2 regions of the Streptomyces antibioticus genome follow, and region 1 is predicted to be linked to the other one. Evidence: predicted binding sites of a transcription regulator. Region 1 holds the regulator's gene; the other holds the start of a gene.
What was found. The regulator HspR, encoded in region 1, represses chaperone genes until heat shock. The targets are predictions, from matches to a motif close to TTGAGNNNNNNNNNCTCAA.
Positions count from the first base shown of each region.

Region 2: lon (endopeptidase La) is a predicted target of HspR. The motif match lies at 3,061-3,079, and genes of this name have one in related genera.

Region 1 is NZ_CM007717.1:4,618,387-4,629,938, forward strand. It holds gene AFM16_RS20925 (heterodisulfide reductase-related iron-sulfur binding cluster) at 1-52, opposite strand, end outside; gene AFM16_RS20930 (MraY family glycosyltransferase) at 293-1,504, shown strand; gene dnaK (molecular chaperone DnaK) at 1,600-3,432, shown strand; gene grpE (nucleotide exchange factor GrpE) at 3,429-4,091, shown strand; gene dnaJ (molecular chaperone DnaJ) at 4,125-5,300, shown strand; gene AFM16_RS20950 (heat shock protein transcriptional repressor HspR) at 5,303-5,767, shown strand; gene AFM16_RS20955 (sugar ABC transporter substrate-binding protein) at 6,033-7,142, shown strand; gene AFM16_RS20960 (transglutaminase family protein) at 7,215-8,069, opposite strand; gene AFM16_RS20965 (alpha-E domain-containing protein) at 8,075-9,007, opposite strand; gene AFM16_RS20970 (circularly permuted type 2 ATP-grasp protein) at 9,004-10,551, opposite strand; gene AFM16_RS20975 (helix-turn-helix transcriptional regulator) at 10,905-11,552, shown strand, end outside.
Region 2 is NZ_CM007717.1:5,717,691-5,729,242, forward strand. It holds gene AFM16_RS26120 (HAMP domain-containing sensor histidine kinase) at 231-1,331, opposite strand; gene AFM16_RS26125 (response regulator transcription factor) at 1,328-2,068, opposite strand; gene AFM16_RS26130 (spermidine synthase family protein) at 2,191-2,868, opposite strand; gene lon (endopeptidase La) at 3,102-5,522, shown strand; gene AFM16_RS26140 (MarR family winged helix-turn-helix transcriptional regulator) at 5,659-6,129, shown strand; gene AFM16_RS26145 (hypothetical protein) at 6,181-6,969, opposite strand; gene AFM16_RS26150 (sensor histidine kinase) at 7,349-10,237, shown strand; gene AFM16_RS26155 (roadblock/LC7 domain-containing protein) at 10,234-10,779, shown strand; gene AFM16_RS26160 (DUF742 domain-containing protein) at 10,776-11,195, shown strand; gene AFM16_RS26165 (GTP-binding protein) at 11,176-11,552, shown strand, end outside.

The sequences.
Region 1 (11,552 bases):
CGACGCCGACCACGGTCAGGACCAGCGACACGATGATCGCGGCGAGTTGCATGAGGGGGCTCCTCGGGCCTGCGAGGGAAATTACTAAGCGGTAACTTATGCAGTCCGTCTGAGACTACCCCCAACCCGCGTCGCACTGTAGCGGGCCATGGGGTGATCTGAATCGCTGAGGGTCACCTCAGTTCGCATGGGTGCCGACGCGGTCACCGTAGCGGTCAAAGGGGTATCAGGCGGGCACGATCTCTTCGTGTTATTCGTACCAAATTGGTACATTTATGACTAATTTATATCCGTGCTCTACGGGATCGCCGCCGCCACCACCGCCCTGCTCCTCGCCGCCGTCCTCGCCGCGCTGCTGCGTCCGCCCGCCCTGCGTCTCGGGCTCGTCGACCGGCGCCGGCGGCAGCGCCGCGTACCGCTGTCCGGGGGTGTCGCCGTGGTGGTCACCACCTGTCTGGTCGCGGGCGCCGGGGACTGGTCCGGCATCGCCCCGCTCGGCCCGGACATCGGCGCCCTGGTGCTGGCCGCCGCGGCCGTCGCCGCGCTCGGGCTGATCGCGGACCTGTGGCGGCTCAGGACCCGGCTCCTGGTCCTCGGTACGGCCGTGGCGGCGGCCTTCGTCGTGCCGTACGGCGACACCGGCGCCTGGGCGGGGGCGGTGGCCGTCGCCTGGATCACCTTCGTCGCGCTCGCCTTCCGGGCCCTGGACCACGCGGACGGCGTGGCCGGCACGGTCGGCGTGGTCACCGCGTTCGGGGTGGCCGCGTGCGCGGCGTTCGAGGTCCTGGACGGTCTCGCGGTGCTGCTCAGTGTGCTCGCCGCCGCGCTGACCGGCTTCCTCATGCACAACTGGCCCCCCGCGCGCGTGGCGCTCGGCGGCTGCGGATCGCTGTTCGCCGGGTTTCTGCTCGCCTCGGCGGCCGTGACCGCCCGCGCGGGCTACGAGGAGGCCGTCGGGGCGGGCGTGCTGTTCGCGCTCACCGCGGTGGCCGGCGCCGACGCCGTCCTGGTCGTGGTGGCGCGGCGGCTGGCCGGACGGCCCCTGCTGCGCGGCGGCCCGGACCATCTCGCCCACCGGCTGCGGCGGCTCGGGATCACCCCGCAGGGGGCGACCGTGCTGCTCGGCGCGGCGGCCTTCTCGGCGGTGCTCGTCGGGACGCTGGTGCACAGCGGCTGGGCCGGGCCGTACGCCGTGTGGTGGGTGGCGGGCGGGGCGCTGGCCGCCGTCCTGGGCCTGCTGCGTGTCCCGGCGCGGAAGGCGCCCCGCGCGCGGGGCGGTGGTGAGGCGGCGTCCGAGGCGCCGGCACACACGCGTGCCCGTGAAAAGGAGACCGCACACACGCGTGCCCGCAAGAACCCACGTACTCACCCCCGCAGGGCGCCCCTCTTCGCCCCGCGCCGTCAATCCGAGTCCGCCGTACGGCTCCCCGAATCGAGTGACAGTCGTCATGGACAGCGGATGTCTCCGCAGGTCAGCGCCTCCTTGCGTGTAAGGAACGGATAAGAGTTGAGTGCGTGCGACTCAGGTCTGTTGACCGGGCGGGAGCCGTCGTGCACACTTGAGTCCGTTCCACTCAAGTCAGTTGGAGGAAGATCACCATGGCACGTGCGGTCGGCATCGACCTGGGCACGACTAACTCCGTCGTCAGCGTTCTGGAGGGCGGCGAGCCCACCGTCATCACCAACGCAGAGGGCGCCAGGACCACGCCGTCCGTCGTCGCCTTCGCCAAGAACGGCGAGGTGCTCGTCGGCGAGGTCGCCAAGCGCCAGGCGGTCACGAACGTGGACCGGACCATCCGCTCGGTCAAGCGCCACATGGGCACCGACTGGAAGATCGAGCTGGACGGCAAGCCGTTCAACCCGCAGCAGATGTCCGCGTTCATCCTGCAGAAGCTGAAGCGTGACGCCGAGGCGTACCTGGGCGAGAAGGTGACCGACGCGGTCATCACCGTCCCCGCGTACTTCAACGACTCGGAGCGTCAGGCCACCAAGGAGGCCGGCGAGATCGCGGGCCTGAACGTCCTGCGCATCGTCAACGAGCCGACCGCCGCCGCCCTGGCGTACGGCCTCGACAAGGACGAGCAGATCATCCTGGTCTTCGACCTCGGTGGCGGCACCTTCGACGTGTCCCTGCTGGAGATCGGTGACGGCGTCGTCGAGGTGAAGGCCACCAACGGTGACAACCACCTCGGTGGTGACGACTGGGACCAGCGCGTCATGGACTACCTGGTGAAGCAGTTCCAGGCGGGCCACGGCGTCGACCTCTCCAAGGACAAGATGGCGCTCCAGCGCCTGCGCGAGGCCGCCGAGAAGGCGAAGATCGAGCTGTCCTCGTCCACCGAGACCACGATCAACCTGCCGTACATCACGGCGTCCGCCGAGGGCCCGCTGCACCTGGACGAGAAGCTCACCCGCGCCCAGTTCCAGCAGCTCACCGCGGACCTCCTGGAGCGCTGCAAGACGCCGTTCCACAACGTCATCAAGGACGCCGGCATCTCCCTCTCGGAGATCGACCACGTCGTCCTGGTCGGCGGCTCGACCCGTATGCCGGCCGTCGCCGAGCTGGTCAAGGAGCTGACCGGCGGCAAGGACGCCAACAAGGGCGTCAACCCGGACGAGGTCGTCGCCATCGGCGCGTCCCTCCAGGCCGGTGTCCTCAAGGGCGAGGTCAAGGACGTCCTGCTCCTCGACGTCACCCCGCTGTCCCTCGGTATCGAGACCAAGGGCGGCATCATGACCAAGCTCATCGAGCGGAACACGACGATCCCGACCAAGCGGTCCGAGATCTTCACCACCGCCGAGGACAACCAGCCGTCCGTGCAGATCCAGGTCTACCAGGGCGAGCGCGAGATCGCGGCGTACAACAAGAAGCTCGGGATGTTCGAGCTGACCGGTCTGCCGCCGGCCCCGCGCGGTGTCCCGCAGATCGAGGTCTCCTTCGACATCGACGCCAACGGCATCATGCACGTGACCGCGAAGGACCTGGGCACGGGCAAGGAGCAGAAGATGACCGTCACCGGCGGCTCCTCGCTGCCGAAGGACGAGGTCGACCGCATGCGCCAGGAGGCCGAGCAGTACGCGGACGAGGACCACCGCCGCCGCGAGGCCGCCGAGGCCCGCAACCAGGGCGAGCAGCTCGTCTACCAGACCGAGAAGTTCCTCAAGGACAACGAGGACAAGGTCCCGGGCGAGATCAAGACCGAGGTCGAGGACGCTCTCGCCGAGCTGAAGGAGAAGCTCAAGGGCGAGGACACCGCCGAGATCCGCACCGCCACCGAGAAGGTCGCGGCCGTCTCCCAGAAGCTCGGCCAGGCCATGTACGCCGACGCCCAGGCCGGTCAGGCCGCCCCCGGCGCCGAGGCCCCGAAGGCCGACGACGACGTGGTGGACGCCGAGATCGTCGACGACGAGCGCAAGGACGGTGCCGCGTGACGGAGGAGACCCCGGGCTTCGAGGAGAAGCCCGACGTCCCCTCCGGCGCCACCCCTGAAGACGCCGAGCCGACGGCCGCTCCCTCCTCCGCCTCGGCGGAGGGGGCGGCCCCGGCCGGGGACGCGAACCAGACAGCGGCTCTGGTGGCCCAGCTGGACCAGGTGCGTACCGCGCTCGGCGAGCGCACCGCGGACCTCCAGCGCCTCCAGGCCGAGTACCAGAACTACCGCCGCCGGGTCGAGCGCGACCGGATCGCGGTCAAGGAGATCGCCATCGCGAACCTCCTGACCGAGCTCCTGCCCGTGCTCGACGACATCGGCCGCGCGCGGGAGCACGGCGAACTCGTCGGCGGCTTCAAGTCGGTGGCGGAGTCCCTGGAGACCACCGCGGCGAAGATGGGCCTCCAGCAGTTCGGCAAGGAGGGCGAGCCCTTCGACCCGACGATCCACGAGGCTCTGATGCACTCGTACGCGCCCGACGTCACCGAGACGACGTGCGTGGCGATCCTCCAGCCCGGGTACCGCATCGGCGAGCGCACCATCCGCCCCGCGCGGGTGGCCGTCGCCGAGCCGCAGCCGGGCGCGCAGACCGTGAAGTCCTCGGAGGAGACCGAGACCGCGGCCGACGACAAGGAGAGCGGTGGCCCGGACGAGGGCTGAGCTTGAACCGACACGGAAGGAGGGACGTCGAGGATGAGCACCAAGGACTTCATCGAGAAGGACTTCTACAAGGTCCTCGGCGTCCCCAAGGACGCCACCGAGGCCGAGATCAAGAAGGCGTACCGGAAGCTCGCCCGCGAGTTCCACCCGGACGCCAACAAGGGCAACGCCAAGGCGGAGGAGCGCTTCAAGGAGATCTCCGAGGCGAACGACGTCCTCGGTGACCCCAAGAAGCGCAAGGAGTACGACGACGCCCGCGCCCTCTTCGGCAACGGCGGCTTCCGCCCGGGGCCGGGCGCCGGCGGCGGCTCCTTCAACTTCGACCTGGGCGACCTCTTCGGAGGCAACCCCCAGGGCGGGGGAGCCGGCGGCTTCGGCGGCGGTATCGGCGATGTCTTCGGCGGCCTGTTCAACCGCGGCGGAGGGGGCACGACCCGTACCCAGCCCCGGCGCGGCCAGGACATCGACACCGAGGTCACCCTGACCTTCACCGAGGCCATCGAGGGTGCGACCGTCCCGCTGCGGATGTCCTCGCAGGCCCCGTGCAAGGCGTGTTCCGGCACCGGCGACAAGAACGGCACACCGCGCGTGTGCCCGACCTGCGTCGGCACCGGCCAGGTGGCCCGGGGCTCGGGGGGCGGTTTCTCCCTGACCGACCCGTGCCCCGACTGCAAGGGCCGCGGGCTGATCGCCGAGCACCCCTGCCTGGACTGCAAGGGCAGCGGCCGCGCCAAGTCCTCGCGCACCATGCAGGTCCGCATCCCGGCCGGGGTGACGGACGGGCAGCGCATCCGGCTGCGCGGCAAGGGCGCGCCGGGCGAGCGCGGCGGCCCGGCCGGCGATCTGTACGTCGTCGTCCATGTGGGCGCGCACCCGGTGTTCGGCCGCAAGGAGGACAACCTCACGGTGACCGTGCCGGTGACGTTCACCGAGGCGGCGCTCGGCGGGGAGATCAGGGTGCCCACCCTGGGCGGCCCGTCGCTCACCCTCAAGCTGCAGCCCGGCACCCCCAACGGCCGCACCATGCGGGCGCGGGGCAAGGGCGCGGTCCGCAAGGACGGCACCCGCGGCGACCTTCTGGTCACCGTGGAGGTGAGTGTCCCCAAGGACCTGACGGGGAAGGCTCGTGACGCGCTCGAGGCGTATCGCGAGGCGACCGCGGACGAGGATCCGAGGGCGGACCTGTTCGAGGCCGCGAAGGGAGCATAGGGATGGATGGCCGTCGACGCGGTGACACTTTTCGTGGGCCGTATGAACTGACCGAGGAGACCCCGGTCTACGTCATCTCGGTGGCGGCCCAGCTTTCCGGCCTGCACCCGCAGACGCTGCGCCAGTACGACCGCCTGGGGCTGGTCTCCCCCGACCGCACCGCCGGGCGGGGCCGCCGCTACTCGGCCCGTGACATCGAGCTGCTGCGCACCGTCCAGCAGTTGTCGCAGGACGAGGGCATCAACCTGGCCGGTATCAAGCGCATCATCGAGCTGGAGAACCAGGTCGCCGCGCTCCAGTCCCGGGTTGCCGAACTGGAGTCGGCCGTGGACGGCGCGGCGGCGGCCATGCAGCAGCGCGAGGCCGCGGTCCACGCCTCCTACCGTCGCGACCTGGTCCCGTACCAGGAGGTCCAGCAGACCAGCGCGCTGGTGGTGTGGCGGCCCAAGCGCCCGCAGTCCGACTGAGGCGATACACACACGGAAAAGGGGCCCGGAGAGATCTCCGGGCCCCTTTTCCGTGCGCTTCCGGCGGCGCGGAGAGTCCGTAAAGAGAAGTGCGTACCCTCTTCGCTCGGTCTCCATGCGTCTTCACATGCTAAGCGGAGTGTGATGTTGTCACTTCGTTAAGTAGTACGGCTTGACTGGTGGGGGCGCCGACGCGTTGTCTTTTCTGACACCTGGGTCAACATGTCGCACCCATGTCCGGAACGCACCTGAAGTGAGCCCCTGAATGCGTCGTATCGCCATAGCCGTGGTCGCCTCCACGATGACTCTCTCGCTCGCCGGGTGCGGCATGCTCGACGCCGGTTCGGACAGCGCGGACGCGACCCCGACCCGCAGCAACGACGTCACCATCGGCGTGCTCCTGCCGGAGAAGACGAACACCCGGTACGCGGAGTTCGACTACCCGATCATCAAGGAGAAGATCGCCGCGCTCACCGACGGCAAGGGCAAGACGGCGTACGCCAACGCCGCCAACAGCGCCAAGGTCCAGGACGAGCAGATGCAGAAGATGATCGACGACAAGGTCGACTGCATCCTGCTCGACGCGGTCGACTCGAAGAAGATCGCGGGGATGGTGCAGAAGGCCAAGGACGCGAACATCCCGGTCATCGCCTACGACCGTCTCGCGCAGGGCCCGATCGACGCGTACGTCTCCTTCGACAACGAGCTGGTCGGCGAGGTGCAGGGCCGTTCCCTCACCGAGGCCCTCGGCACCGCCGACACCAGCGACAAGATCGTCATGATCAACGGTTCGCCGACCGACCCGAACGCCGCGCAGTTCAAGGAGGGCGCGCTCAGCGAGCTGAGCGGCCGGGTGACCATCGCCGCGGAGTACGACACCGCCGACTGGAGCCCGGAGAAGGCCCAGGAGCACATGACCGAGGCGATCGGGAAGATCGGCAAGGACAACATCGCGGCCGTCTACTCCGCCAACGACACCATGGCCGGCGGCATCATCAAGGCGCTGGAGGCGGCCGGTCTGAGCGGCAGCGACCTGCCGCCCATCACGGGCCAGGACGCCGAGCTGCCGGGCGTGCAGCGGATCGTCAGCGGCGAGCAGTACATGACGGTCTACAAGCCCTACCGCGCCGAGGCGGAGGCCGCCGCCGAGGCCGCCGTCGCCAAGGTCCAGGGCCGCGCCCTCCAGTTCGAGGCCCTGACCCGCGACAAGGTCGACAGCCCGACCCACAAGGACATCCCGGCGAAGCTGGTGCAGGTGGTCGCCCTGACGAAGAGCAACCTCAAGGACACCGTGATCGCCGACGGCGTCTTCACGGCGCAGGACATCTGCACCGAGAAGTACAAGTCGGCCTGCAACTCCCTCGGCCTGAAGTAGCCGCAGCACCCGCAGCACCCGCAGTACCCGTAGTACCCGTAGTACCCGTAGTCCTGAGGTCCCCGGTGGAGTTCACGCCACGCGCGTGAACTCCACCGTCACGTCCGGCGGTCCGCCGGCCACGCCCCGGTAGACGCCCTTGTGCGGGGTGACGTCGTCGTAGTCCCGCCCCCGGCCGACGACCACATGGGACTCGTCGGCGCGGGTGCGGTTGGTGGGGTCGTAGCCGTGCCAGTCGCCCGCCCAGTACTCGATCCAGGCGTGGCTCTGGCCGGCCACCGGACGGTGGAGCTCCGCGTCCCGCTCCGGGTGGAGATAGCCGGAGACATAGCGCGTGGGCAGGCCCAGGCCGCGCAGCAGGGCGATGGTGAGGTGCGCGATGTCCTGGCAGACCCCGGCGCCCTGCTGCCACGCCTCCGCCGCCGAGGTGTTCACCCCGGTGGCGCCCGGCAGGTAGGTCACCCGGTCGGCGACCAGGGCGGACACGGCGACCGCCGCCCCGTGCGGATCGAGGCCCGCGGCCGCCCCGCGCGCCTTCTTCACCAGCTTCTTCGGGACCGTCGTACGGGCCGTCGGGGAGGCGAACTCCAGCAGCCGGGAGCCGGCCGTGCGTTCGGCCACCGCGGCCCAGTCCAGGGGCGGCGGCAGCGGTTCCGGCGGGGCCGTCTCCACCAGGCTGGAGGCCGTGATGGTGAGATCGGCGTGCGGGTCGATCAGCTCGAAGGCGGTGACCTGGGTGCCCCAGTAGTCCCAGTACGACCAGGTGGTGGCCGCCGGGCGGACGGTCACCCGGGCGTCCAGCGTGGTCTGCCCCGGCAGGGTGAGCGGGGTCATCCGGACCTCGTTGTGCGAGGAGACGGCGGCCCGCGCGTAGGAGACACGGGTGGTGTGCCGGATGCGGAGCCTGCGGGTCGTGGCGGCGGCCATCGCGCTCACGTTCCTTCCCGGGCCCACACGACGGGCCCCTGGTACGGGAAGAACCGTTCCGCGACCGCTTCCGCCGAGGCCATGCAGGCGGTCTGGAGGTCCTTCAGGAGCGGCGGGAGCTGTTCTTCCAGGGCGTGGGTGTCGAGGTACTCCAGGCGGGTGCGCAGCCGGCCGATGGGGCGGCGCGCCGGGTCCTGGCGGGGGCGGCCGAGGGCGGCCAGGCACTCCTCGGCGGTGGTCAGGGCGTGCAGCGCGGAGCGCGGGAAGTCCCGGTCCAGGAGCAGGAATTCGGCCACCCGCGGGGTGTCGCCGAAACCGCCGTACACGCGCGCGTACGCCTCGTCGGCGCCGGACGCGCTCAGCAGGGTCGGCCAGTCCGGGGCGTGCGCGGCGTCCAGGACCCGCACCGAGAGCAGCCGTACGGTCATGTCCACCCGCTCCAGGCTCCGCCCCAGCACCACGAACCGCCAGCTGTCGTCGCGGCTCATGGTGGAGTCGGCGAGCCCGAAGAACAGGGCCGCCCTGCTGCGGACCAGCTCCAGATAGCCGTAGGGGCCGGTACGGCGGGCCGCGCGGCGCTGTTCGGCGAGGGCGTGCCAGGTGGCGTTCAGGCACTCCCACATGGCCGAGGAGACCGCCTCACGGGCGCTGCGGGCGTTGAGCCGGGCGGCGCCCAGGGCGCCCTCGATGGCGCCGGTGGAGCGGGCGTCGAAGGCGAGCTGGTCGAGGACCTGCTGCATGTCGACCGGGGCGGGCCCCGCGTCCATGCCGAGGATCGCGTACAGCGACCGGCAGGCCATGTCCTCGTCGCGCCAGGGGTCCTCCAGCATCCGGTGGAGGTAGGCGTCGAGGATGCGCGCGGTGGCGTCGGCCCGTTCCACGTACCGGCCGGTCCAGGTCAGCGCCTCCGCGATACGGGAGAGGATCACGTCGTTCACTGCTGCCGCGCCCCTTCCGGTACGAGGGCGGGGGTGCCGTCGGGGCCGAGCTGGCGGGGGACGACGGGCGGCGGCGGGCCGTCGCCTGCGGTGCGGGAGGGGCCCTCGACGGGGCCCTCGGCGAGCACCCAGGTGTCTTTGGAGCCGCCGCCCTGGCTGGAGTTGACGATCAGGTTGCCCTCCTGGAGCGCGACGCGCGTGAGTCCGCCGGGCAGCACCCAGACGCTGTCGCCGTCGTTCACGGCGAACGGCCGCAGATCGATGTGGCGCGGCGCCATGCGGTCGCCGGCCAGGGTCGGGGAGGTGGACAGGGCGACCGGCCGCTGCGCGATGAAGCCGCGCGGGTCGGCGGCGACCGCCTTGCGGGTGCGCTCCAGGGTCCGCGCGTCGGCCTTCGGCCCGATGACGATGCCCTGGCCGCCGGCGCCGTCCACCGGTTTGACCACCAGCCGGTCGATCTGGTCGAGGACGGCTTCGAGCTGGCCGGGTTCGTCGGGCCGGTAGGACTCGACATTGGGGAGAATCGGTTCCTCACGGAGGTAGTACCGGATCAGGTCCGGGACGTACGTGTAGAGCAGCTTGTCGTCCGCGATGCCGTTGCCCACCGCGTTGGCCAGGGTGACGTTCCCGGCCGTCGCCGCGCCCAGGATGCCCGGGCAGCCGATCACCGAGTCCGGCCGGAAGTGCAGCGGGTCCAGGAAGTCGTCGTCGAGCCGCCGGTAGACGACGTGCACCGGCACCTCGCCCCGCGTGGTGCGCATCCACACCCGGTTGCCGCGGCACACCAGGTCGTGGCCCTCGACGAGCTGGACGCCCATCAGCCGGGCCAGCAGCGCGTGTTCGAAGTAGGCGGCGTTGCCGGGCCCGGGGGTGAGGACCACCACCCGTGGATCGGCGGTCCGTTCGGGCGCGGCGGCCCGCAGCGCGGCCAGCAGCCGCTGCGCGTACCCGTCGACGGGGACGACGTGCTGCCCGTCGAAGAGCGAGGGGAACACCCGGGTCATGGCCCGCCGGTTCTCGATCACGTACGACACCCCGCTGGGCACCCGCACGTTGTCCTCCAGGACCCGGAAGGCGCCGGCCTCGTCCCGGACGAGGTCGATCCCGGCCACATGGATGCGGACCCCGCCCGGTGGCTCGATCCCGTGGGCCGCCCGGTGGAAGTGCGGGGAGCCGAGCAGCAGCCGCCAGGGCACCACCCCGTCCTCGAAGGCCCGGCAGGGCCCGTAGGCGTCCGCGAGATAGGACTCCAGGGCCCGCACCCGCTGGCCCACCCCGCGTTGTACGAAATCCCACTCGACCGCGTCGAGGATCCGGGGGACGAGGTCCAGCGGCCAGGGCCGCTCCTCGCCCGCGAAGGCGTAGGTCACGCCGCGGTCGGTGAACGAACGGGCCATCTGGTCGGCCCGGAAGCGCAGTTCCCCAGGTTCGATCGGCTGGAGTGCGGCCAGCACCGGCTCATAGGCGGCCCTGACCTCACCCGGCCGTTCGAACATCTCGTCCCACGCATCGGCCAACGCGTACGCGTCGAATATGTCCGCCATGAGGGGACGTTAGAGCCGGTACGTGACGCGGCGATCACTCGCCGGTTTCCGGGAGCGTACGCGCGAAAGCGGCGGGAGGACTCCCGCCCGGCCGGACTCCCCCGTCGCCCGGCCGGGACTCCGCGGGTGTCAGGCACCCGGGGGGAAGTGGGTTCCACGATGCACCGCGCGCGCGAGGCGCACCACCGTCAGCTTGTTGCAAGGGGAGGGGCGGAGGCCGGGAGAAACTCACGCATATGGAAGGTTTTCCACGGCCCTGGCCGGGGGAGCCGTGTTGCGGAGCCGGTCCGGGCCGCGCATAGTTGCGCTGCGAAGAGCCGTAGGAAGGGTGTCAGGCGGGGGTGGGATGGGCGATGGCCGGGCACGGGGCGGAGGACCATCCACACGGCGCCGACCGACTGTGCGAGGCCGGGGATCGCGTGTATTCCCGGGCCGTACGGCGGGGCAGAGTGCCGCGCGCCGACGCCGAACAGGTCCCCTGCCTGCTGGATCTCGCCCTGCTCCACCCGGACCCCGACGACATGGCCTGGCTGGTGCCGACCTCCCCGCAGGAGGTCATGACCCGGCTGCTGCACGGGCTGTACGACGAGATGAGCGCCGGGCAGCGCCGTATGGGCTCGGCGGTCGCCGCCTTCGAGTGGTACGCCGGTCTCGGCGGCCCGTCCTCCGCACCGGCCGCCGGTGAGGGCGCGGCGATCCGGGTGCTGGACGGCGCCTCCCGGATCCAGGCGGCGCTGGACCGGGCCACGGAGGCGTGCACCACGGAGGTGCTGACCGTGCAGCCGGGCGGCATCCGGCGCGAGCACGAACTGTCGGAGGGGCTGCACCGGGCGCTGGAGCTGCGCGGCCGGGGCGTGCGGATGCGCGACCTCTACACCCATGTGGCCCGGCACGGGCAGGGCCTGCTGAACTACCTGGAGCTGATGGGCCCTTCGGTCGAGGCGCGCACCCTGGACGAGGTGATCGACCGGCTGATCCTCTTCGACCGCACGGTGGCCTTC
Region 2 (11,552 bases), 1.1 Mb from region 1:
GGGCCGGTCCATCGTCGCGTAAGTCACATCGGAACACGCGTTTCGGGGGCGGAAATGGCGGGAAACAAGCGCGGTTGCGCTGCGAAAGGGGTGCGTTGACGCAGGTCGCGCACACCGAGCGTGCGGACCCGTGCCGACCTGCGCCGGTGCGCCGTCGGTTCTGTGCCTGATCACACGTGTCCATGCGTGCGGACGGCCGTGGATCATCTGGCTCCGCATTCAACTTTACGTCAACTTGGTACGGAAGACTCTCCCGGAAGAGTGACAAGAATCCGGCAACCCCGCTCGGATTCGGCCACTCCTATCCGGCCGCCGTGCAGATCGACCGCCCAGCGGGCGATCGCGAGACCCAGCCCCGTACCGCCGTCGCTGCCCGGCCCGTGCGGCCGGCGGACGGCTCCCCGGTTGAACCGCTCGAACACGCGGTGCCACTCCGAGCGCGGGATGCCGGGCCCCTCGTCCAGGATCTCCAGCTCCAGCGACTCCGGCAGCGGGCCGCGCCGCGCCTTGACCGTGACCCGGCCGTGCGGCGGGGAGTGCTTGACCGCGTTGTCGATCAGATTGGCGACGACCTGGTGGATGCGCTCGGGGTCCGCGTGCGCCGTCAGCTCCGGCGGCGAGACGTCCAGGTGCAGATGCACGTCGGTACGCGTGTGCGTGCCGCCCGACCCCATCGCGGCCCGCGCCGAGGCGACCATGTTGGACTCCTTCAGCACCCCCGACAGATACGGCCACACCTCGAAACGCCGCTTGCGCAGCGGTACGACGCCGTTGTCCAGGCGGGACAGGTCCAGCAGGGTCTCCACCAGCCGGCCGAGGCGCTCGGTCTGCTTCAGCGCGGTGCGCATGGTCTCGGGGTCCGCCTCGGCGATGCCGTCGACGACGTTCTCCAGGACCGCGCGCAGTCCGGCGATCGGAGTGCGCAGCTCGTGCGAGACGTTCGCCACCAGCTCCTTGCGCTGGCGGTCCTGGGCCTCCAGCTCGTCCGCCATCACATTGATCGTCTGGGCCAGGTCGCCCAGCTCGTCGCGGCGGTTCTCGCTGACCCGGCGGGTGTAGTCGCCGTGCGAGATCGAGCGGGCGACCGCGTTCATCTCGTCCAGCGGAGCGGTGAGGGAATGCGCCACGAACTGCGTGATGAGCAGGGTGGCGATCATCGAGAAGACCGTGATGAAGCGGAGTTCCGTCTTCGTGTGCACGGCGATCACGGACAGCCCGGTGGTGATCAGCACCGAGACGACGACCAGCGCGCCGAGCTTGGTCTTCACCGAGAACGGGCGCACTTTCCCCCAGGACTCCCCGGGGTCTCTCGGACCGTCCGCGCCGCTCATGGCGTGGGGGTCTCCAGCGCGTAGCCCACACCGTGCACCGTGCGGATCCGCTCGGCGCCGATCTTCCGGCGCAGCGCCTTGATGTGGCTGTCGACCGTGCGGGTGCCGGAGGCGTCCGCCCAGTCCCAGACCTCCGCCAGCAACTGCTCGCGGGAGAGCACCGCGCGCGGGGTGTTGGCCAGGCAGACCAGCAGGTCGAACTCGGTGGGCGTCAGATGCACGTCCTCCGAGCGGACCCGGACCCGGCGCTGCGCGTGGTCGATCTCCAGCTCGCCGAGGCGCAGGATGCCGCTGCGGGGGGTGGTCGCCGCGATGGCGGCGCGCTCCACCCGGCGCAGCAGCACGTGCACGCGCGCGGCCAGCTCGCGCATCGAGAACGGCTTGGTCATGTAGTCGTCGGCGCCCACGCCGAGCCCGACCAGCATGTCGGTCTCGTCGTCGCGCGCGGTGAGCATGAGGACCGGCACCGGGCGGGCGGCCTGCACCCGGCGGCACACCTCGAGGCCGTCGAAGCCGGGCAGCATGATGTCGAGGATCAGCAGATCGGGCTGCCATGCCTCCGCGGTGTCGACGGCCGCGGGGCCGTCGCCCGCCGTTTGCACGAGGAATCCCTCGGCGCGCAGGCGGGCCGCGATGGCGTCGACGATCGTCGGGTCGTCCTCGACCACGAGAACGCGACGCTGCGCGCCCTGGGTCGCCGTCGTCGTGCCGTTGTGCGCGGTGTGTGTCTGCTCCATCGCCCGCCCCTGAGTGTGCTTTCCGGAACCAGTGGGGTGGTCCCTTGTCTGCGCATGACTGCGGTTGACGCGTAAATGATCGGCGTCAGGCATGAAACGTACCCGGAGTCACCTCGCCTTTGCTATCCAGGTCGGACCGCGAGGTGCACGACGTCCGGCACGCCTCGGGCAACGGGGATCTCTTCGGTACGCACCTGCTGGAACCCGGCATTCCCCAAGGTTCCCTCGAATTCCGGAGAGGGCTGGGCGGACCATACCGCGAGCACGCCACCGGGTCTCAACACCCTTGCGCAGCGCGTGAGTCCGGCCACCGAGTAGAGGCTGTCGTTGCCCTCGTCGACGGTCCAGCCGGGGCCGTTGTCGATGTCGAGACAGAGCGCGTCGAACGTGTCGCATGTCTCATTGACGTAGTCCAGCAGGTCGGCTTCCACGATCTTCGCGCGCGGGTCGGCGAGCGCCCGCGCGGAGAGGGCGGACAGCGGGCCGTCGCGGTGCCAGTCGACGACGGCCCGCTCGCGCTCCACGACGGTGACCGCGCCCCAGCGGGGGTCGGCCGCGGCGTGTGCGAGCGAGAATCCGACGCCCAGCCCGCCGATCAGCAGCTCCGGGGCGTCCCGGCCGTCCAGGGCGGTCAGCGCGGCGTCCACCAGCAGGCGTTCGGAGCGGCCGTCGGAGGTGTCCATCAGGAAGCAGCCGTTCGCGATGATCTGGAGCAGCGTCCCGTGCCGGCGCAGCACCACCTCGCCGTGGGGACCCTCGCGACGGTCCAGCACTTCGGGGATGTCGTAGGGCGTCACCATCGGCCCATCGTGGCATTTCTCTGACGGAACGTTGACGGATTGCGAAGAGTCCTGGTCGGGCGGGGGTGAAGAAGCTGTGCGGCATTGACGGACGGGCTGTGACTCCCCCTTCGGAGATCGCTGGGGGATCGCCGGGTGATCGCCCACAGCGAACGGACGGACGTCCCGGGAACATCCCGCGGCTCCCATGCATTGAGTCGGCATAGCTCAACTTGACTGCCGAAGGGGAGATCATGGCTTCGACGTCCGCATCGCTCACCCTGCCCGTACTGCCTCTCGATGACGAGGTCGTACTCCCCGGCATGGTGGTTCCGCTGGACCTCAACGACACCGACGTGCGCGCCGCGGTGGAGGCCGCCCAGGCCGCCGCGCGGTCCGAGCCGGGCAAGCCCAGGGTGCTGCTGGTCCCGCGGATCGACGGGACGTACGCGAGCACCGGCGTGCTGGGCACCGTCGAACAGGTCGGCCGGCTGGCCGACGGCGACCCGGGCGCGCTGATCCGCGGCCGCGGGCGCGTGCAGATCGGGGCCGGGACGACCGGCCCGGGCGCCGCGCTCTGGGTCGAGGGCACCCGAATCGACCAGAGCGTGCCGGAGCCCCTGCCGGGGCACGTCACCGACCTGGTCAAGGAGTACAAGGCGCTCGCCACCGCCTGGCTGCGCAAGCGCGGCGCCTGGCAGGTCGTCGACCGCGTCCAGGCCATCGACGACGTCTCCGCGCTCGCCGACAACTCCGGCTACTCGCCGTTCCTGACCACCGAACAGAAGGTGGAGCTGCTGGAGACCGCCGACCCGGTGGCCCGGCTGAAGCTCGCCACCCGGCAACTGCGCGACCACCTCGCCGAGCAGGACGTCGCCGAGACCATCGCCAAGGACGTCCAGGAGGGCGTCGACAAGCAGCAGCGCGAGTTCCTGCTCCGCCGTCAGCTCGACGCCGTCCGCAAGGAGCTGCGCGAGCTGAACGGCGACTCCAAGGACTCCGCCGAGGAGTCCGACGACTACCGCTCCCGCGTGGAGGCCGCCGACCTGCCCGAGAAGGTCCGCGAGGCCGCCCTCAAGGAGGTCGACAAGCTGGAGCGGTCCTCCGACCAGTCGCCCGAGGGCTCCTGGATCCGCACCTGGCTGGACACCGTCCTCGAACTGCCCTGGAACGAGAGGACCGAGGACTCCTACGACATCCAGGGCGCCAAGGCGATCCTCGACGCCGAGCACGCGGGCCTGGAGGACGTGAAGGAGCGGATCACCGAGTACCTGGCCGTGCGCAAGCGCCGCGGCGAGCGGGGCCTGGGTGTCGTCGGCGGGCGGCGCGGCGGTGCCGTGCTGGCGCTCGTCGGCCCGCCCGGCGTCGGCAAGACCAGCCTCGGCGAGTCGGTCGCGCACGCCATGGGCCGCTCCTTCGTCCGCGTCGCCCTCGGCGGCGTCCGTGACGAGGCCGAGATCCGCGGCCACCGCCGTACGTACGTCGGCGCGCTGCCCGGCCGGATCGTGCGGGCCATCAAGGAGGCCGGGTCGATGAACCCGGTGGTCCTGCTGGACGAGATCGACAAGGTGGGCTCCGACTACCGGGGCGACCCGGCCGCCGCCCTCCTCGAAGTCCTCGACCCGGCGCAGAACCACACCTTCCGGGACCACTACCTGGAGGTGGAGCTGGACCTGTCCGACGTCGTCTTCCTGGCCACCGCCAATGTCCTGGAGGCGATCCCGGAGGCCCTGCTCGACCGGATGGAGCTGGTCCGCCTCGACGGCTACACCGAGGACGAGAAGGTCGTCATCGCCCGCGACCACCTCCTCCCGCGCCAGCTCGAACGGGCCGGCCTGGACAAGGAGGAAGTGGTCCTGGAGGAGAGCGCCCTGCGCAAGCTGGCCGGCGAGTACACCCGCGAGGCGGGCGTGCGCACCCTGGAGCGGACCGTCGCCCGGCTGCTCCGCAAGGTCGCGGCCCAGCACGAACTGGGCGAGCGGGAGCTGCCGTTCACCGTCACCGACGCCGATCTGCGCGCGCTGATCGGACGGCCGCACCATGTGCCCGAGTCCGCCCAGGACCCGGCCGAGCGCCGCACCGCGGTACCCGGCGTGGCCACGGGCCTCGCGGTCACCGGCGCCGGCGGTGACGTCCTCTATGTGGAGGCGTCGCTGGCCGACCCGGAGACCGGCGCGGCGGGACTGACCCTGACCGGTCAGCTCGGTGACGTGATGAAGGAGTCGGCGCAGATCGCGCTGAGCTTCCTGCGCTCGCACGGCGCGGAGCTGGAGCTGCCGGTCGGCGACCTCAAGGACCGGGGCGTGCACATCCACTTCCCGGCGGGCGCGGTCCCCAAGGACGGCCCGAGCGCCGGCGTCACGATGACGACGGCCCTCGCCTCGCTGCTGTCGGGCCGTCTGGTCCGCACGGACGTGGCGATGACCGGCGAGGTCTCCCTGACCGGCCGGGTGCTGCCGATCGGCGGCGTCAAGCAGAAGCTGCTCGCCGCCCACCGCGCCGGGGTGACGACCGTCGTCATCCCCAAGCGCAACGAACCCGACCTGGACGACGTCCCGGCGGAGGTCCTCGACACGCTGGACGTCCACGCCGTCACCGACGTCCGCCAGGTCCTGGAACTGGCGCTCGCGCCCGCCGCGAACGGCGCGGCGCCGGAGGTTCCGGTGGCGGCGTGACGGACGCCTCCGGAAGGACGGCGGGACCCGGATCTCCCAGGAGGCCCGGGTCCTCGCCGGACCCGGGCCGGGAACATGGAAAGCTACGCAGGTAGACGACCAGACGGACACGGGGAACCGGAGCAGGGGTGCTGACGTGCACGAGGACACACACGGCGAGGGACACGGGGGCGGCGAGTCCACGGAGTTCCTGTCCCTGGAGCGGGAACTGACGGTGCTGCTGCGCCGCGCCCGCGCCAACCAGGGCGAGATGGCCCGCGAGGTCCATCCGGACCTGGAGTCCGCCGCGTACGGTCTGCTGGTCCGGCTGGAGGAGTGCGGCCGGCAGCGCGCCACCGAACTCGCCGCGTACATCGGCGTCGGCAAGGCCACCATGTCCCGTCAGCTCCGCGCCCTGGAACAGCTCGGTCTGGTCGCCCGCGAACCCGACCCGGCCGACGGCCGCGCCTGGCTCGTCGACCTCACCGAGGAGGGCCGCACCCGGGTCGGCCGCGTCCGCGAGGCCCGCCGCGCGCGGTACGTCCGCAACTTCTCCGACTGGGACCGCACCGAGGTCGCCGAACTGGCCCGGCTGCTGCAGCAGCTCAACCGCGGCATGGAGAAGTAGCGCCGGCCCCCGCCTGCCTGACGCTCCCTACAGGTCCATCTACTGGTCCCTCTACAGGTCCACGTACACCGCTGTCGCGTCGTCATGTGTCTTGCCGGTCCCCAAAAAGGCCCGGGCCGTGGCGTCCGCGTCCTCAAGCACCCGCACCTTCTCCACGAGGGCGCGGGGGCCGTCCTCGCGGACGAGGGTGAACAGGGACGTCCAGTCGCCCTCGTGGAAGGTCTCCGTCCAGCGGGTCGCGCCGTCGGACAGCGCGGCCAGCGAGACGACCTCCGTGCGGGGCACACTTCCGGCCACCGCCCGGTCCGCCACCGCCGGATCCGCGGCGGCCGTGAAGAAGCCGCCCTCCTTGTTGCGCAGCGTCCCGTCGACCGTCGCGGCGCTCCTCAACAGGGCGCGCGGCAGCAGGGCGAGACGGTCGTCCCGGACCGGTGCGACCGTGCCCTCGGGGGACGCCAGCAGCAGCGTCGCGTCGCACAGCACCAGGTACTCCACGGTCTCCGGGGACCAGCGCGCCAGGGCCACCGTCGCCTGCGGCGTACGCGGGTGAGAAAGGTCACAGGTTCGCGCATGGGCGTCGGCGGTACGCGCGATGGCGCGGGACAGGGCCTCCGCCAGCGGAACATCCGGGAGGGAAACGGTCAGTTCGGTCAGGGCCCCGCCCAGCCGTGCCGTGAACCAGGGGACCGAATGCAGACAGCCCCCGCCGTCCGCCGGTGGTGTCACCCCGTCCAGCAGGACGACCGAACCGCCCTGTCCGGAGGCGGAAAGTCCGACACTCGCGAAGTCCTCGTTGGGACGGGCCCGATCGCCCGGCTCCGACACAAGTTCCGTACGCATCCAGCCAGTCTGCACGACCGCTCCACAGCGTCCACGAACGTCCCACACGCGCCGCCGGACCGCCGTGCGAGCCTCGCCCGGCCCAGGTCAGACGCCTGTTTTGGGCGGGAATGCTGGGCTCGGGGCAGACGTGGTGGCGAATATTGTCAAAGCCTGCCGCTCACGTCCAACCGGCCCGCCGGACCGGGCCGTCACGCGCGCCGCGGGAACTTGCCCGCCAACTCCCGTCCGATGTTCACTCCTTCGGGTGGCGGGGGAAGCGATGCGCGACCGCTGCCCACCGGCACTGGGAGGGTCGGGGACCGAACCGGGCGTACGCATCATTTGACGGAGCGTCACATCCGGCCCATGGGTACACGAGTCAGGAATGCGAGCACCGGTGCAGAAGACGCGGACTGGGCGTAAAGGCAGCCGGACGGCCTCCGAGGGCGGCGCCGAGCGCACCCCCGTCGGCAAGGGCCGCCCCACCCACGTACGCAACCGGCTGATCGTGGCCGTGGCCGTGGTGGCCGCCGCGATCGCCGGTGCCGGCGCCCCCGCGCTCCTCACCGCCTCCGGGCAGCTCAAGGACTCCCAGGACCTGGTCACCCTGGCCGAACAGACCGAGGACGCCCTCGCTCTGGCCCGGTCCCTCGCCGACGAACGCGACGAGGTCACCTCGTACGTCGCGGCCGGCCGCCCCGACTCCGAGGCCCCGTCCGCCGAGAGCGGCGCCCGGGTGGACCGCCAGGCCCGCGAGCTGACCGCGGAGACGGACGTCACCGCCGGCCTGCGCGACGCGCTCGACTCCCTCACCGCCGTCCGCCGCACCGCGCTCACCGGCGAGGGCACCGCCCTGGAGGCGCACGACGCCTACTCCAAGGTGATCACCGCCCTGCACGGCCTCGCCGAACGGCTCGCCGAGCAGACCCCGGCGCGCGCGGGCTCCGGGGCGCACGCCCTCGTCGCGCTCGACACCGCCGTCCAGCAGGCGTCCGCGACCCGCGGACTGCTGCTTGCCGCGCTCCGGGTGCCGACCGCCACCCGGACCGTCATCGACCCGGTCACCGGCCTGGCGAGCACCGAGAAGGTCTCCTCCGAGGCCGACGGCGAGCGCCGCGACGCCCTCACCGCCGCCGCCCAGCAGTCCCGGGTCCGCTCCGACGCGGCTCTCGCCGACTTCCGCGCGTCCGCCCCCGAGGACATCGTCGAGTCGTACGACTCCACGGTCACCGGCGGGGACGTCGACACCGCGGAGAAGTACCTCGCCCGCCTCACCGACCAGCCCACCCTGAGCGCCGGTGAACTCGCCACCGGCGTCAAGAAGCTGGACGCCGCGCTCTCCGCCCGCGTCGACCTGATGCGCGGCGCCGAGTCCTCCCTCTACAGCGGGCGCGCCGACGACCTCGCCGCGCTGCGCGACGACGACGTCACCGGCCTGGAGATCAGGATCGCCCTGCTCGGCGCGCTGATGCTGCTCGCGGTCGCCGTCTCCACCGGCATGGCCCGCAGCCTCACCCGCCCGCTGTCCGTGCTGCGCCGCGGCTCCGCCCGGCTCGCCGGGGCCGAGAACCCGGCCGCCGAGGAACCCGTCACCTTCACCGGCCGCAACGACGAGTTCGCCCAGGTCGTCCGCTCGGTCAACGCGCTGCACGCGCACGCCGTCGCCGTCCACGAGCGGGTGGCCACGCTGGAGTCCGACCGCAGGCATCTCGTGGGCCAGCGCCAGGCGATGGCCGACGCCCGTGAGGAACTGCGCGCGGAGATCGCCGAGTCGGCGGCCCAGCTCGAACGGCTGCGGTCCAGCATCACCGGCACCTTCGTCAACCTCGCCCTGCGCACCCTCGGTCTCGTCGAGCGCCAACTCGGCGTCATCGAGACCCTGGAGGAGCGCGAGCAGGACCCCGACCGGCTGGCCACCCTCTTCAAGCTCGACCACTTCGCGACCGTCATGCGGCGCCACAGCGAGAACCTCCTCGTCCTCGCCGGCACCGAGCACGTCCAGCAGCACGCGGGCCCGATCCCGCTGGTGGACGTGGTCCGGGCGGCCGTCAGCGAGATCGAGCGCTACGAGCGGGTCCGTATCTCGGCGCTGCCGCCGCACGCGCACGTGGCCGGCTTCGCCGCGGACGACCTGAGCCATCTGCTCGCCGAACTCATGGAGAACGCCACCTCGTTCTCCCCGCCGGACCTTCCCGTCGAGGTCTCCGGCTGGCTCCTGGAGAGCGGCGAGGTCATGCTCTCCGTCCAGGACGAGGGCATCGGCATCCCGGAGGACCGCCTCACCGTCCTCAACGCCCGCCTCACCGACTTCGACCCCGAGACCCCCTACGACCAGGAGGGCGAGGAGGGGCTCGGCCTCGGCCTGTACGTGGTGGCCCGCCTCGCGCACCGGCACGGGGTGCGGGTGCAGCTCCGCGAGCAGAAGCAGGGCGGGGTGGCGGCGGTCGTCGTCCTCCCGGCCACGCTGCTGCCCGAGGCGCCCTCGGCCGCGGTCCCGTCCGCGACACCGGCCTCCGCCAAGGCCCAGTCCTTCTCCCTCCCCGGCGCCGACGCGGAGGCCAACTCCAACGTCCTCCCGGGCCGCCCGAAGCCGGCCGCGGGGGACCCCCTGGTCGCGCTGGCGGAGAAGGCCGTACGGGCGGCGGGGGAGGAGAGCCGGGGGGATACGGTCCCGAGGCCCCGCAAGGAGACACCGGCGGAGGCGCTGTCCGGCGCCGACGCCGACGCCGAGGCGCGGGCGGCCCAGGCCGACCCCGAGACCAGCCCCGAGCCGAGCCCTGAGCCGGCCCCCGAGGCACCCGTAGGACTCCCGGCGGCACCCGTAGGACTCCCGGCCGAAAGCCCGGCCGAGACGACCATGGAACTCCTGCTGCCGATCCCGCCCGCGGAAGCGGACCCGGCGGCACCCGAGGACGAGGTCCCGGCCCCGCAGACGGACTCGCCCGAGTCCCAGGTCCCGGCCCGGGCCCAGCCCTCTGAAGAACACACCCGCGTCCCCGACCAGCCCGAAGAGCCGGTCACCGACAAGGGACTGCCCAAGCGCACCCCCCGGATCACCGCGCCCGCACAGACCCCGAGACAGCGCAGCGGTTCGGTCGACGCCGAGGCCCTCCGGCGTCGGCTGGGCGGTTTCCGCCGGGGGGCGGAGGCCGGGTACCGCGAGGTGGAGGCGGAGATCGCCGAGAAGACGGGCCAGAACAAGGTTCCGGCCCCGCAAGCGGCTCAAGAAGCACACGCACACGCCGAAGAAGACACGGGGGGCACAGTCGAGGAGGCAAGCAGTTGACCGCGCCCAGTACCTTCGGACTGAGCAGTGAAGCCCGTAACCTGCACTGGCTGTTGACCAACCTGGTGGAGGAGGTGCCCGGGATCCGGTCCGTGGCGGTCGTCTCCTCCGACGGCCTGCTGCTGCTCTCCTCGGACCCCGACCTCCCGCACGCGCGGACGCGTCTGCACGAGGGCACCGCAGCCCCCGGCGACGCGCGCCGCCGCAGGACCGGCGACGAGGACAAACCCGCCGGCCCGCGCGGCTCGTCCGCCGACCTCGCCACCATCGTCTCCGGCATCGGCAGCCTCACCATCGGCGCCGCCCGGCTCATGGAGTTCGGCGGGGTGAAACACACCATGATCGCGATGGCGGAGGGCAGCCTCTTCGTGATGTCGATCAGCGACGGCTCCCTGCTCGGCGTCCATGGCTCCGCCGACTGCGACATGAGCGTGGTGGCGTACCACATGGCGCTCTTCGTGGGCCGTGCGGGACATGTCCTGACCCCCGAACTCCGCAGTGAGCTACGGCAGTCGCTGGAGTCGGCCGGGAGCGGCCGATGAGCACCGGCCCGGCCGCCAGGAAGCGGCTCCCCGTCCGCGGCGGCGACCGCAAGCCCGCCCGCGTCCGCCCCTACTCGCTCACCGGCGGCCGGACCGGCTTCGGCCATGTCCTCCTCGTCGAGACCTTCGTGGCGGCCCTCGAAGCCCCCGAGGAGCGCAAGGAGTTGACGAACAGTTCGCTCAGGTCCGCCGTGATGCCGGAGCTGCGCGCCATCGCCGAACTGTGCCGCCGGATGCGCACGGTGGCCGAGATCGCCGCGCTCCTGAAGATGCCGCTCGGTGTGGTCCGCGTCCTGCTGAGCGACCTCGCGGACCAGGGAAAGATCCGTGTGTACGGCACCGGTACCGCTCACGGTACGGGCCGTCCCGACCGCGCTCTGCTGGAAAGGGTGCTGAGTGGACTCCGTCGTCTCTGACGCCGCCACCTCCGTAGGCGTCACCTCCCTCCCGGGAATCCCCGCCGCTGCCGCGCCGTCCGACGCGGACGAGCCGCTCCGCCCCTGGCAGACCGACCGCACCAGGGCGCCCGTCGCCACGAAGATCGTGGTCGCGGGCGGTTTCGGCGTCGGCAAGACGACCCTGGTCGGCACCGTCTCGGAGATCGAGCCCCTCCAGACGGAGGCGCTGATGACCGAGGCCGGCGCGGCCGAGGACGACCTCACCGGCACGCCCGAGAAGTCCACCACCACGGTCGCCATGGACTACGGCCGTCTCACGCTCGACGACGACCTGGTCCTCTATCTGTTCGGCACCCCGGGCCAGCAGCGGTTCTG